Regions from separate parts of the Nocardioides marmoraquaticus genome, predicted to be linked through region 1. Evidence: riboswitches for the same ligand, from Rfam matches in the RefSeq annotation. Region 1 holds a riboswitch; each other region holds the start of a gene.
What was found. A riboswitch is a leader RNA that binds a small molecule or an ion and turns the genes downstream of it on or off. The one in region 1 is predicted to bind cyclic di-AMP.
Positions count from the first base shown of each region.

Region 2: another riboswitch for cyclic di-AMP. It lies ahead of ACYU8I_RS04430 (C40 family peptidase); the one in region 1 lies ahead of ACYU8I_RS00020 (transglycosylase family protein).
Region 3: another riboswitch for cyclic di-AMP. It lies ahead of ACYU8I_RS07230 (transglycosylase family protein); the one in region 1 lies ahead of ACYU8I_RS00020 (transglycosylase family protein).
Region 4: another riboswitch for cyclic di-AMP. It lies ahead of ACYU8I_RS03620 (C40 family peptidase); the one in region 1 lies ahead of ACYU8I_RS00020 (transglycosylase family protein).

Region 1 covers NZ_BAAHAA010000001.1:2,079-4,266, forward strand. Annotated here, with positions in the region: gene ACYU8I_RS00015 (PPOX class F420-dependent oxidoreductase) at 21-419, opposite strand; gene ACYU8I_RS00020 (transglycosylase family protein) at 518-1,117, opposite strand; cyclic di-AMP (ydaO/yuaA leader) riboswitch at 1,121-1,273, opposite strand; gene ACYU8I_RS00025 (pirin family protein) at 1,437-2,188, shown strand, end outside.
Region 2 covers NZ_BAAHAA010000004.1:99,728-101,915, forward strand. Annotated here, with positions in the region: gene ACYU8I_RS04425 (FUSC family protein) at 1-977, opposite strand, end outside; cyclic di-AMP (ydaO/yuaA leader) riboswitch at 1,118-1,255, shown strand; gene ACYU8I_RS04430 (C40 family peptidase) at 1,274-1,756, shown strand; gene ACYU8I_RS04435 (hypothetical protein) at 1,815-2,188, shown strand, end outside.
Region 3 covers NZ_BAAHAA010000007.1:65,531-67,718, reverse strand. Annotated here, with positions in the region: gene ACYU8I_RS07235 (MMPL family transporter) at 1-675, shown strand, start outside; cyclic di-AMP (ydaO/yuaA leader) riboswitch at 806-929, shown strand; gene ACYU8I_RS07230 (transglycosylase family protein) at 949-1,500, shown strand; gene ACYU8I_RS07225 (hypothetical protein) at 1,752-2,188, opposite strand, start outside.
Region 4 covers NZ_BAAHAA010000003.1:156,849-159,036, reverse strand. Annotated here, with positions in the region: gene ACYU8I_RS03630 (DEDD exonuclease domain-containing protein) at 1-209, opposite strand, end outside; gene ACYU8I_RS03625 (hypothetical protein) at 390-596, shown strand; cyclic di-AMP (ydaO/yuaA leader) riboswitch at 755-904, shown strand; gene ACYU8I_RS03620 (C40 family peptidase) at 917-1,948, shown strand; gene ACYU8I_RS03615 (hypothetical protein) at 1,890-2,188, shown strand, end outside.

The DNA.
Region 1 (2,188 bases):
GCCGCGGACCGACCTGACGCTCAGCCCCAGGGCGCGTGGACCGAGTCGGCGGCGATGGTGAGCACCAGGCGCTCGCCGGCGCCGCCGCCGAAGCCGGGATAGGGCCGACCGAGGTAGCGCTGCGACAACGCGTCGATGTGCTCGGCGGCCCCCTCGGTCGTCGTCGCGACCACACGGCCGCGCACGGCCCAGTACCGGCCCGGCGCATCGGGGTCGGCGAGCGCGACGGCCACGCGCGGGTCGCGGGCGACGTTGCGCGCCTTCTGGTGCGTGGTCACGGTGTTGACGACCACGTGCTCGCCGTCGGTGTCGCACCAGGTCTCCGTCACCTGCGGCGAGCCGTCGGGCATCAGTGTGGTGAGGAAGCAGCGCGCGCGACCGCGCAGCAGGTCGAGGAGGTCAGACGGGAGGCTCGTCACCTCCCCATCGTGCCAGTGGGGCACCGACGCCACCGCCCCGAGCGGGCCGGCGTGACCGGACCTCTCCCTAGGTCTGCGAGGTCCGGTCACGCCCGTGCTCAGGGCAGCCGCAGGCGCTGACCCACCTGGATGACGTCGGGGTCGACCAGGGTGCCGCGGTTGGCGGCGAACAGGGCTAGCCAGCCTCCGTCGACCCCCTGGCTGCCGGCGATGCGCGCCAGGGTGTCGCCGCTGCGGACGACGTAGCTGCCCCCCGACGCCGACGCCGGCGCCGACCGCTCGGCGCCGGACCGCGACGGACGGCTCTCGCGCGCCTGCCCGGGCGACCCGGCGGCGTCGGACTGCCCGAGGCCGAGCCTCGCCGAGCAGGCCGGCCAGGCGCCCCAGCCCTGGCCGTCGAGCACGCGCTCGGCGACGGCGATCTGCTGGGCGCGCGTGGCCAGGTCGGCGCGCGGCGCGTACTGCTTGCCGCCGTACCCGACCCACGTGGGCTGGTGGAACTGCAGGCCGCCGTAGTAGCCGTTGCCGGTGTTGATCCGCCAGTTGCCGCTCGACTCGCACTGGGCCAGCCGGTCCCAGGTGTCGCCCGAGGCGGCCTCGGCCGGCGACGCGACGAGCGCGGGCGCGGCGACGACGGCCGCGGAGGCGACCAGGGTCCCGAGAGCCCGGCGGAGGCGTGCAGGTGCGTGGTGTCGCATGGGTGTGTCCCTCTCCGGCGCCTGCGAGGTCAGCTGTCGGGTTCGGGCAGAGAGGTCGTGCGTGCCCGGCGCGGCGTGCGCGCTTCACCCCGAGACAACCCGAGGGCTGTCGTGGTGCGTCGGGTCCCCCGCTCCCGTCCGGTCCGAGATCGAGGACGGCCCCGGGTGGTGGACGGGACTCGGCGCGAGCCCCCGGGGCAGCAGGTGGAAAGCGTCCACGCTACCCCGCGGGCAGAACCGGGCCCAGAACCGGTTGAGCAACGGGGAGGTCCGTGCCATCATGTAGATGAACTCTCAACTACGCGTGCCAGGGAGCGCCATGAGCACCGTGCAGATCACCCCCGAGGTCGACGTCCGGCGAGCCGAGGACCGCTACCGGACGGACGTCGGGTGGCTGGACTCGAAGCACTCGTTCTCCTTCGGCCACCACCACGACCACCGCAACACCCACCACGGGCTGCTGCTGGTCAACAACGACGACGCCGTCGACCCCGGCACGGGCTTCGACACCCACCCGCACCGCGACATGGAGATCGTGACGTGGGTGCTGCGGGGTTCGCTGGTGCACCAGGACTCCACCGGGCACAACGGCGTGATCTACCCCGGCCTCGCCCAGCGGATGAGCGCCGGCACCGGCATCCTGCACTCCGAGAAGAACGACTCCTGGCGCACCCACGCCGACACCCACGCCGGCGCCCCGCAGGACCCCGTGCACTTCGTGCAGATGTGGGTCGTGCCCGACGAGCGCAGCGTGACGCCGGGCTACGAGCAGCTCGAGCTGCCCCACGACCTGCTCGACGGTCGGCTCCACCCGGTCGCCTCCGGCATGGCCCACCACGCCGACGACACCGCCATCCGCATCCACAACCGGTACGCCGCCCTGCACGCCGCCCGGCTCCGACCGGGCCAGTCGGTGCAGCTGCCCGAGGCGCCGTACCTGCACCTGTTCGTGCCGGTCGGCGCGGTCGCCCTGGAGGGCGCCGGGCCCCTCGCGACCGGCGACGCCGTGCGCTTCACCGCCACCGGCGGCCAGCGCGTCACCGCCACCGAGCCCGCCGAGATCCTCGTCTG
Region 2 (2,188 bases), on a different contig from region 1:
GGCGGCAGCGAGGCCTCGGAGAAGTCCCGGGCGAGCTGCTCGAGCCGGGCGGTGAGCGTCTCGAGGCCGTCGGCGTCCTGCAGCTTTGCCAGCTCCGCCACCGACCCGGCGAGGTCGCACCACCGCTCGCGGAACTCGACGTCCCACGGGGTGTCCTCCTCGACGCTGCGCCGCATCGTGCGCGCCATGCTGAGGCAGTCGGCGATGCCCTGCTCGAGCTCGTGCAGCATCTTCTTGAGGTCGGCCCAGCCGGTGGGTCGGGAGCGGCGCGGGTTGAAGCGACCGCTCTCGCGCGCCTGCCACAGCAGCCGCCACGCCTGGTCGACGTGGAGGTCGACGCGGCGGATGTCGCGCACCCACTCGTCGGTCTCGTCGGTGGTCAGGCCGTCGCCGGCGCCGCGGGCCATCGCCCCCAGCACGTCGGCGAGCTGGCCGGGCAGCTGCTCGGCCCACGACCACGCCGCGCGGTCGCGCAGCGGCGGCCAGACCAGCAGGTTGACCGCCAGGCCGACCGCGACGCCGACCGCGGTGTCGACGAGCCGGCTCGACAGCAGCTCCATCTGGTCGGTCGACCCGGTGGCCAGCGTGACGAGCCCGGTCGTCGCGATCGTGCCGGCCTCCTCCTTGACCCACGGCAGCTGCCCTAGCATGAAGCCGACCAGGATGACCAGCCCGAGGCTCCACGGCTCGATGCCGAACAGCGTGCCGACGGAGAAGGCCAGGAAGACCGCGAAGAACGTCGCCGCCACCTGCTGGGTGCCGCGCGAGACGGTCTTGTAGATCGTCGAGTGCACCACGAGCACCGCCGCCCACGGTGCGAGGAAGGCCTGGTCGAGCTGGCCCACGTCGGTCGCCAGCCACCACGCCAGACCACCGGCCAGGGCCGTCTTGACGATCTGCACCTGGTCGACGACGCGGACCGGGTCGACCCGGCGGCGCAGCCGCTGCACGGGCTCGGTCGAGACGCTGGTCACCACCCGGGGCACGTACCCCGGCACCCGTGCCCCACCGGTCGCACCGTTCCCTGGACCGTGGTGGTCGTCAGGCCCTACGCTGCTCCGGCGACATCGCACCCCTCGCCGGTACGCCGAGTCCTGCCCACCGACGCGAGGTCCGACCGAGATCGACGGGGCAGGAGTGGGGGAACCACACGTTCCACCGCGCCGACCGGGTCCGCCCGGTCGCGCTAGGGGTGAAGTCGTCTCACGACGGCAGAGCACTTTCCCGGCTCCAACCCGACAGCTCACCTCGCAGGCGTGGGAAAGGCTCCCCCGTGCTCCCTGCCCTGCACCCTGCCCTGCGCATCCCCGCCCAGCTCCTCCTCGTGGTCGTCATGGCGCTCGGCCTGCTGCTCGCCAGCCCCGTGGGCGACGCCCACGCCGCTTCCCGTGCGAAGAAGATCTCCAACGCCACCGGCATCGCGCTGAACCAGAAGGGCGACCCCTACCGCTACGGCGCGGCGGGCCCCAGCGCCTTCGACTGCTCCGGCCTCATCTACTACAGCTTCCGCAAGGCCGGCGTCAGCGTTCCCCGCACCTCCGGCGCCCAGGCCGGCGCGGTGCGCCGCGTCGCCAAGTCGAACCTCAAGCGCGGCGACCTGATGTTCTTCCACAACGGCGGCCGGGTCTACCACGCCGCGATCTTCCTCGGCCGCTCGAAGGGCAAGGTGCACATGCTGCACTCCCCCAGCTCGGGCAAGCGGGTCTCGAAGGCGTCGCCGTGGACGTCGAGCTGGTTCGGCGGCACCCTGCGCTGATGCCCCGAGACCGGCGCGGCTGCCGTCCCGGCGGCCGCGCCGGTCCTAGCCTGCCCTCATGACCCCTCCCGGTCCCGACGCGCAGGTCGCCCCCACGACCGTCGAGCACCCCCTCGGGGCGCTCGACCAGCTCTTCGTCGCCTCGCCCGAGGTCCCCGCGCGCACCACCGTGCCCGCCACCCTCGGCCTCCTCGCGGGCCTCGCCGCCCTCGTCTCCTCGCTGTGGCGCGCCAACCTCGGGATCGCGGTCGCCCTGGCCGTGCTGGCCGTCGTCCTCAGCGTCATCGGGCTGGCCCGCGCCAGCCGGCCCGGCACCGCCGGCGGAGTCACCGCGGCCCTCGGGCTCGTCGCCGCCCTGCTGACCGGCGCCCTGGTCGCGCTGCGCTACGCGGGGGTCGACACCGCTGTCGCCGGCGACCTGTCGCTGCGCCC
Region 3 (2,188 bases), on a different contig from region 1:
ACCGCGATCCAGACCGACGTCTCCGACCGGCTCGGCGAGGCCCTGCCGATCTACCTGGCCGTCGTCGTGGGCCTGGCGTTCCTGCTGCTGATGCTCGTCTTCCGCTCGCTGCTGGTGCCCGTGACCGCCACCCTGGGCTTCCTGCTCTCGGTGCTGGCGACCCTCGGCGCGACCGTCGCGATCTTCCAGGAGGGCACGTTCGGGCTCGTCGAGGGCCAGCCGCTGGTGAGCTTCGCCCCGATCGTCGTCATCGGCATCGTCTTCGGCCTGGCGATGGACTACCAGGTGTTCCTGGTCAGCCGGATGCGCGAGGCACACGTGCACGGCATGTCGGCGCGCGAGGCCGTCGTCGACGGGTTCCGCAACTCGGCACGGGTCGTGACCGCGGCCGCGACCATCATGATCTCGGTCTTCGGCGCCTTCATCCTCGAGCACGACCCGCTCATCCAGTCGATCGGCTTCGCGCTCGCCGCGGCGGTGTTCCTCGACGCCTTCGTCGTGCGCATGGCGCTCGTCCCGGCGCTGATGTACCTGCTGGGCGAGCGGGCCTGGTGGCTGCCGCGCTGGCTCGACCGCCTCCTGCCCGAGCTCGACGTCGAGGGCGAGAAGCTCGCGGTCGACCCGCCGCGCACCGAGCGGCCGGGCAAGCACCGCGCGGAGCCGGTCCGGGCCTGACGGCACCGAAGGTCCAGACCGAGTTTTGGCACCGGGCCCGGTCGGTCTACTGTCCTCCCAGCCCCGGTGCCACCGGGGCCGACCTGCGCGCCCCGCCGAATCCTGTCCACGCGCCGGTCCACCACCGGCACCACATCCGGGCAGGAGCGGGGGAACCACTTCCCCGGGCGCACCGCGACAGCGGTCGTCCTCTGGGGTGAAGCCACGCGAGTGGCCGGGCTCCTCGGCCCGAACCCGACAGCTAACTCCGCAGGCGCGACGGAGGACCCCACCATGCGCAAGCTCGTCGTGTCGCTGCTCGCTGCCCTGGCAGTCGTGCTGCCCGCCCTCGCGATCACCACCCCCGCCCAGGCCGCCACCGCGGTCGCCACCTCGTCCGCGTCTCCCGAGGGCACCGAGCCCACGGAGCAGGAGCAGGCCGCTGCCGAGAAGGCTGCTGCTGACAAGGCTGCTGCCGCCCAGCAGAAGGCGGCCAAGGAGAAGGCCGCGAAGAAGAAGGCCGCCGCCCAGAAGGCCGCCAAGGCCCGCGCCGCCAAGAAGCGCGCCGCCAAGAAGCGCGCCGCCAAGCGTCAGGCGCAGGTGCGGGTGTGGAACCGCCTCGCGCACTGCGAGTCGACCAGCCGCTGGGCCGTCAACACCGGCAACGGCTACTACGGCGGGCTCCAGATCAGCCCCGGCACCTGGCGCGCCTTCGGCGGCCAGCGCTTCGCCGGCCTCCCGCACCGCGCCACCAAGTCCGAGCAGATCACGGTCGGCAAGCGCATCAAGGCCGGCCAGGGCTGGGGCGCCTGGCCCTCCTGCTCGCGCCGCCTCGGCCTGCGCTGACCCCACTCCCCCCGCCGAGAAGTCACTCCCTGACCGGCGAGAAGTCACTCCCTGACCCGCGAGAAGTCACTGCCTGACCGGCGAGAAGTCACTGCCTGTCAGGCCAGAGGCCAGGGACTGACCCCTCGACCGCCAGGCACTGACACCTCGACCGTCAGGGACTGACCCCTCGACCGTCAGGCACTGACCCCTCGACCGTCAGGGACTGACCCCTCGACCGTCAGGGACTGACCCCTCGGCGGGGAGGGGGGTCAGCCGCGGGCGGCGCCGTAGCCCAGCAGGGCGGCGAGGCCCAGGGCGCTGCGGGGGGCCCAGCCGGTGCGCCACAGGCCGCCGTGGGCGGCGGCGTACGCCTCGTCGCGCCACGGCTCGTCGTGACGTGGCCCGCCGTCGGTGTGCAGGTCGTGCACCAGCAGCGCCGCCATCAGCACGTGCGAGGTGGCGGGCTCGAAGACCTCGACGCCGAACCGGTGCGCCCCGGCGTACGCCGCCGCCAGCGCTCGGTTCTTGACGACCGAGCGGGTGCGCGTCGGCGGGGCGACGTTCATCGAGACCAGCGTGCCGTCGTGGCGCGCAGCGGTGGCGCGCCAGCGCTGCAGCCGCTTGGCCAGGGCGTAGTTGGGGCCCTGCTGCGGGACCAGCGAGTCGTTGACGCCGGGGTCGGCGCCGGCGACGTACTGGCGCTGCA
Region 4 (2,188 bases), on a different contig from region 1:
ATGCCCGTCAGGACCGCGATGAACGGGGGGATCGCCGTGTGCGGGTTGACCAGGGTCTGGAACTCGCCGAGCACCTCGCCGGCACGGACCTTGACCGCGCCGATCTCGGTGATCATGGAGCCCGCGGCCGCCGAGCCCCCGGTCGTCTCCAGGTCGACCACGCAGAACGTGGTCTCGCGCAGGGGGCGGCCGAGCTCGTCGAAGCTCATCTGGGCGTCCCACCTGGTCACGTCGCCCGACGCTAGGCGCCCGCACCGACAACCCTGTGCCGCAACACGCGTCGGCGCCGCTCGCACGGCTGGGCCCGGCACGGGTTGTCGGTGGTCCCTGCCAGCGTGCGTCGCACCGGTCCCTTCCCCGACCGGACCGAGACCTCCGAGGAGCACGCCATGAGCCTGCACATCGACTGCGACGCCTGCCTGGTGCGCGGCCCCGCCTGCCACGACTGCGTGGTGACCGCGCTGCTCGGCCCACCGCCCGAGCTGGCCTTCGACGAGGAGGAGCGGCACGCCCTCGAGGTGCTCGCCGGGTCGGGCCTGGTGCCGCCGCTGCGGATGGTGCTGCCGGTCTCCGGTCCCGACGTCGAGACGGCGTGAGACGGCTCACGTCGCGAGGCGCCGACTTGGATCCGCCCCACGGGGTGGCCTAGGGTCTCGCGCTTGTTGGTCCCCGCACCAGCGCGCCGCCCGGCGTGCTCGGGGGCCGCGCCGAGTCCGAAGCCGTGCCGGGGGGTGCTGGCGAAGGAGCCGGGGACCCAACCGGAACGGCGGGTCGGCCTCGTGCCGAGCCACCGGTCCACGGGGTGAATCCGGGTGACGCACCACCTGCGGTGGGGCCGATCCGGTAGGGCGTTCTTTGGGCCCGAACCCGTCAGCTCACCTGGTAGGCGTCGACACAAAGAGGAGACCGTCCGCTCGTGACCGACGGCCGGAAGTACCGCCCTGCCCACCGTGCGGAACGCACGCCACTCACCCGTCGTGCCGCGGTCCCGACCGTCGCCGCGCTGGCCCTCGGTCTCGCGGGCTCCGGCCTGCTCGCCGCCCCCGCGGGCGCCGCGGACCTCGACGCCAGGATCGACCGGGCGCAGGCCCAGGTCGACCGTCTCGACCGGCTCGCCGGCGAGCGCGCGACCACCCACGAGCGTGCCCAGGCCCGCGCCGGTGCCAGCAAGCAGAAGGTCGAGCGCCTGACGCAGCGCATCGAGGAGCAGCGCGAGCGCACCGCCGACCTGCGCGAGCGCGTGGCCCGCGGCGTCCTCGTCGAGCACGGCACCGCCGCCGGTGCCGCCGGCTCCGGCACCCCCGCGGCCGACGTCGTCCCTGTCGCGTCGACCTCGATGCCCGCGACCTCCGAGCGGTTGCTCGCCGGCGTCGCCCTCGTCACCGAGGACGCCGGCGACACCTCCTCGGCGCTGCAGGAGACCGAGACGACCCGCGTCGAGCTGGTCGAGCGTCGGGCCGCGGTCCGCGAGGTGCTCCAGGAGCGTCGTGCCGCTGCGCGCGACGCCGGCAAGCGCGCCGAGCGCGCCGGCGCCGAGCTCGGCGCCGCCCAGGGCCGGCTCGCCTCGCTCGAGGACGAGCGCGCCGAGCAGCAGGCCGAGCAGGTCTCCAGCGGTGCCGTGGCCTACGCCATGGCGCAGGTCGGCAAGTCCTACGTCTGGGGCGCTGCCGGGCCCGACGCCTTCGACTGCTCCGGCCTGACGATGGCGGCCTGGGCGACCGAGGGCGTCTCGCTGCCGCACAACTCGCAGGCGCAGTACGCTGCAGGCACGCCCGTCTCCGAGAGCGAGCTGCAGCCTGGTGACCTGGTCTTCTACTACAGCCCGATCAGCCATGTCGGCATGTACGTCGGCAACGGCCAGGTCGTCAACGCGCTGAACCCCGGCTCCGGTGTCCAGGTCTCGGGTCTCCACGACATGCCGTACTCCGGCGCGGTCCGTCCGGGCTGACGCGCTGCTGCTCGCGCGGACGCTCCTGCTCGTCCTCGCGCTCGCCCTGGGGCTGCTGACCGGGTGCGAGCGCGGGACCGAGCTGGAGCCACCGCGTGGCGCCACCGCCGGCGGTGGCGCCGTCGAGGACGGCGCCGCCACCGTGCTCCGACGTCTCGAGCAGGCGATCGACGACCGTGACGTCGAGGCCGCGGCCGCGGTGGCGACCCCGCAGGCCGCGGACCTGCTGGCGGCGGTCGT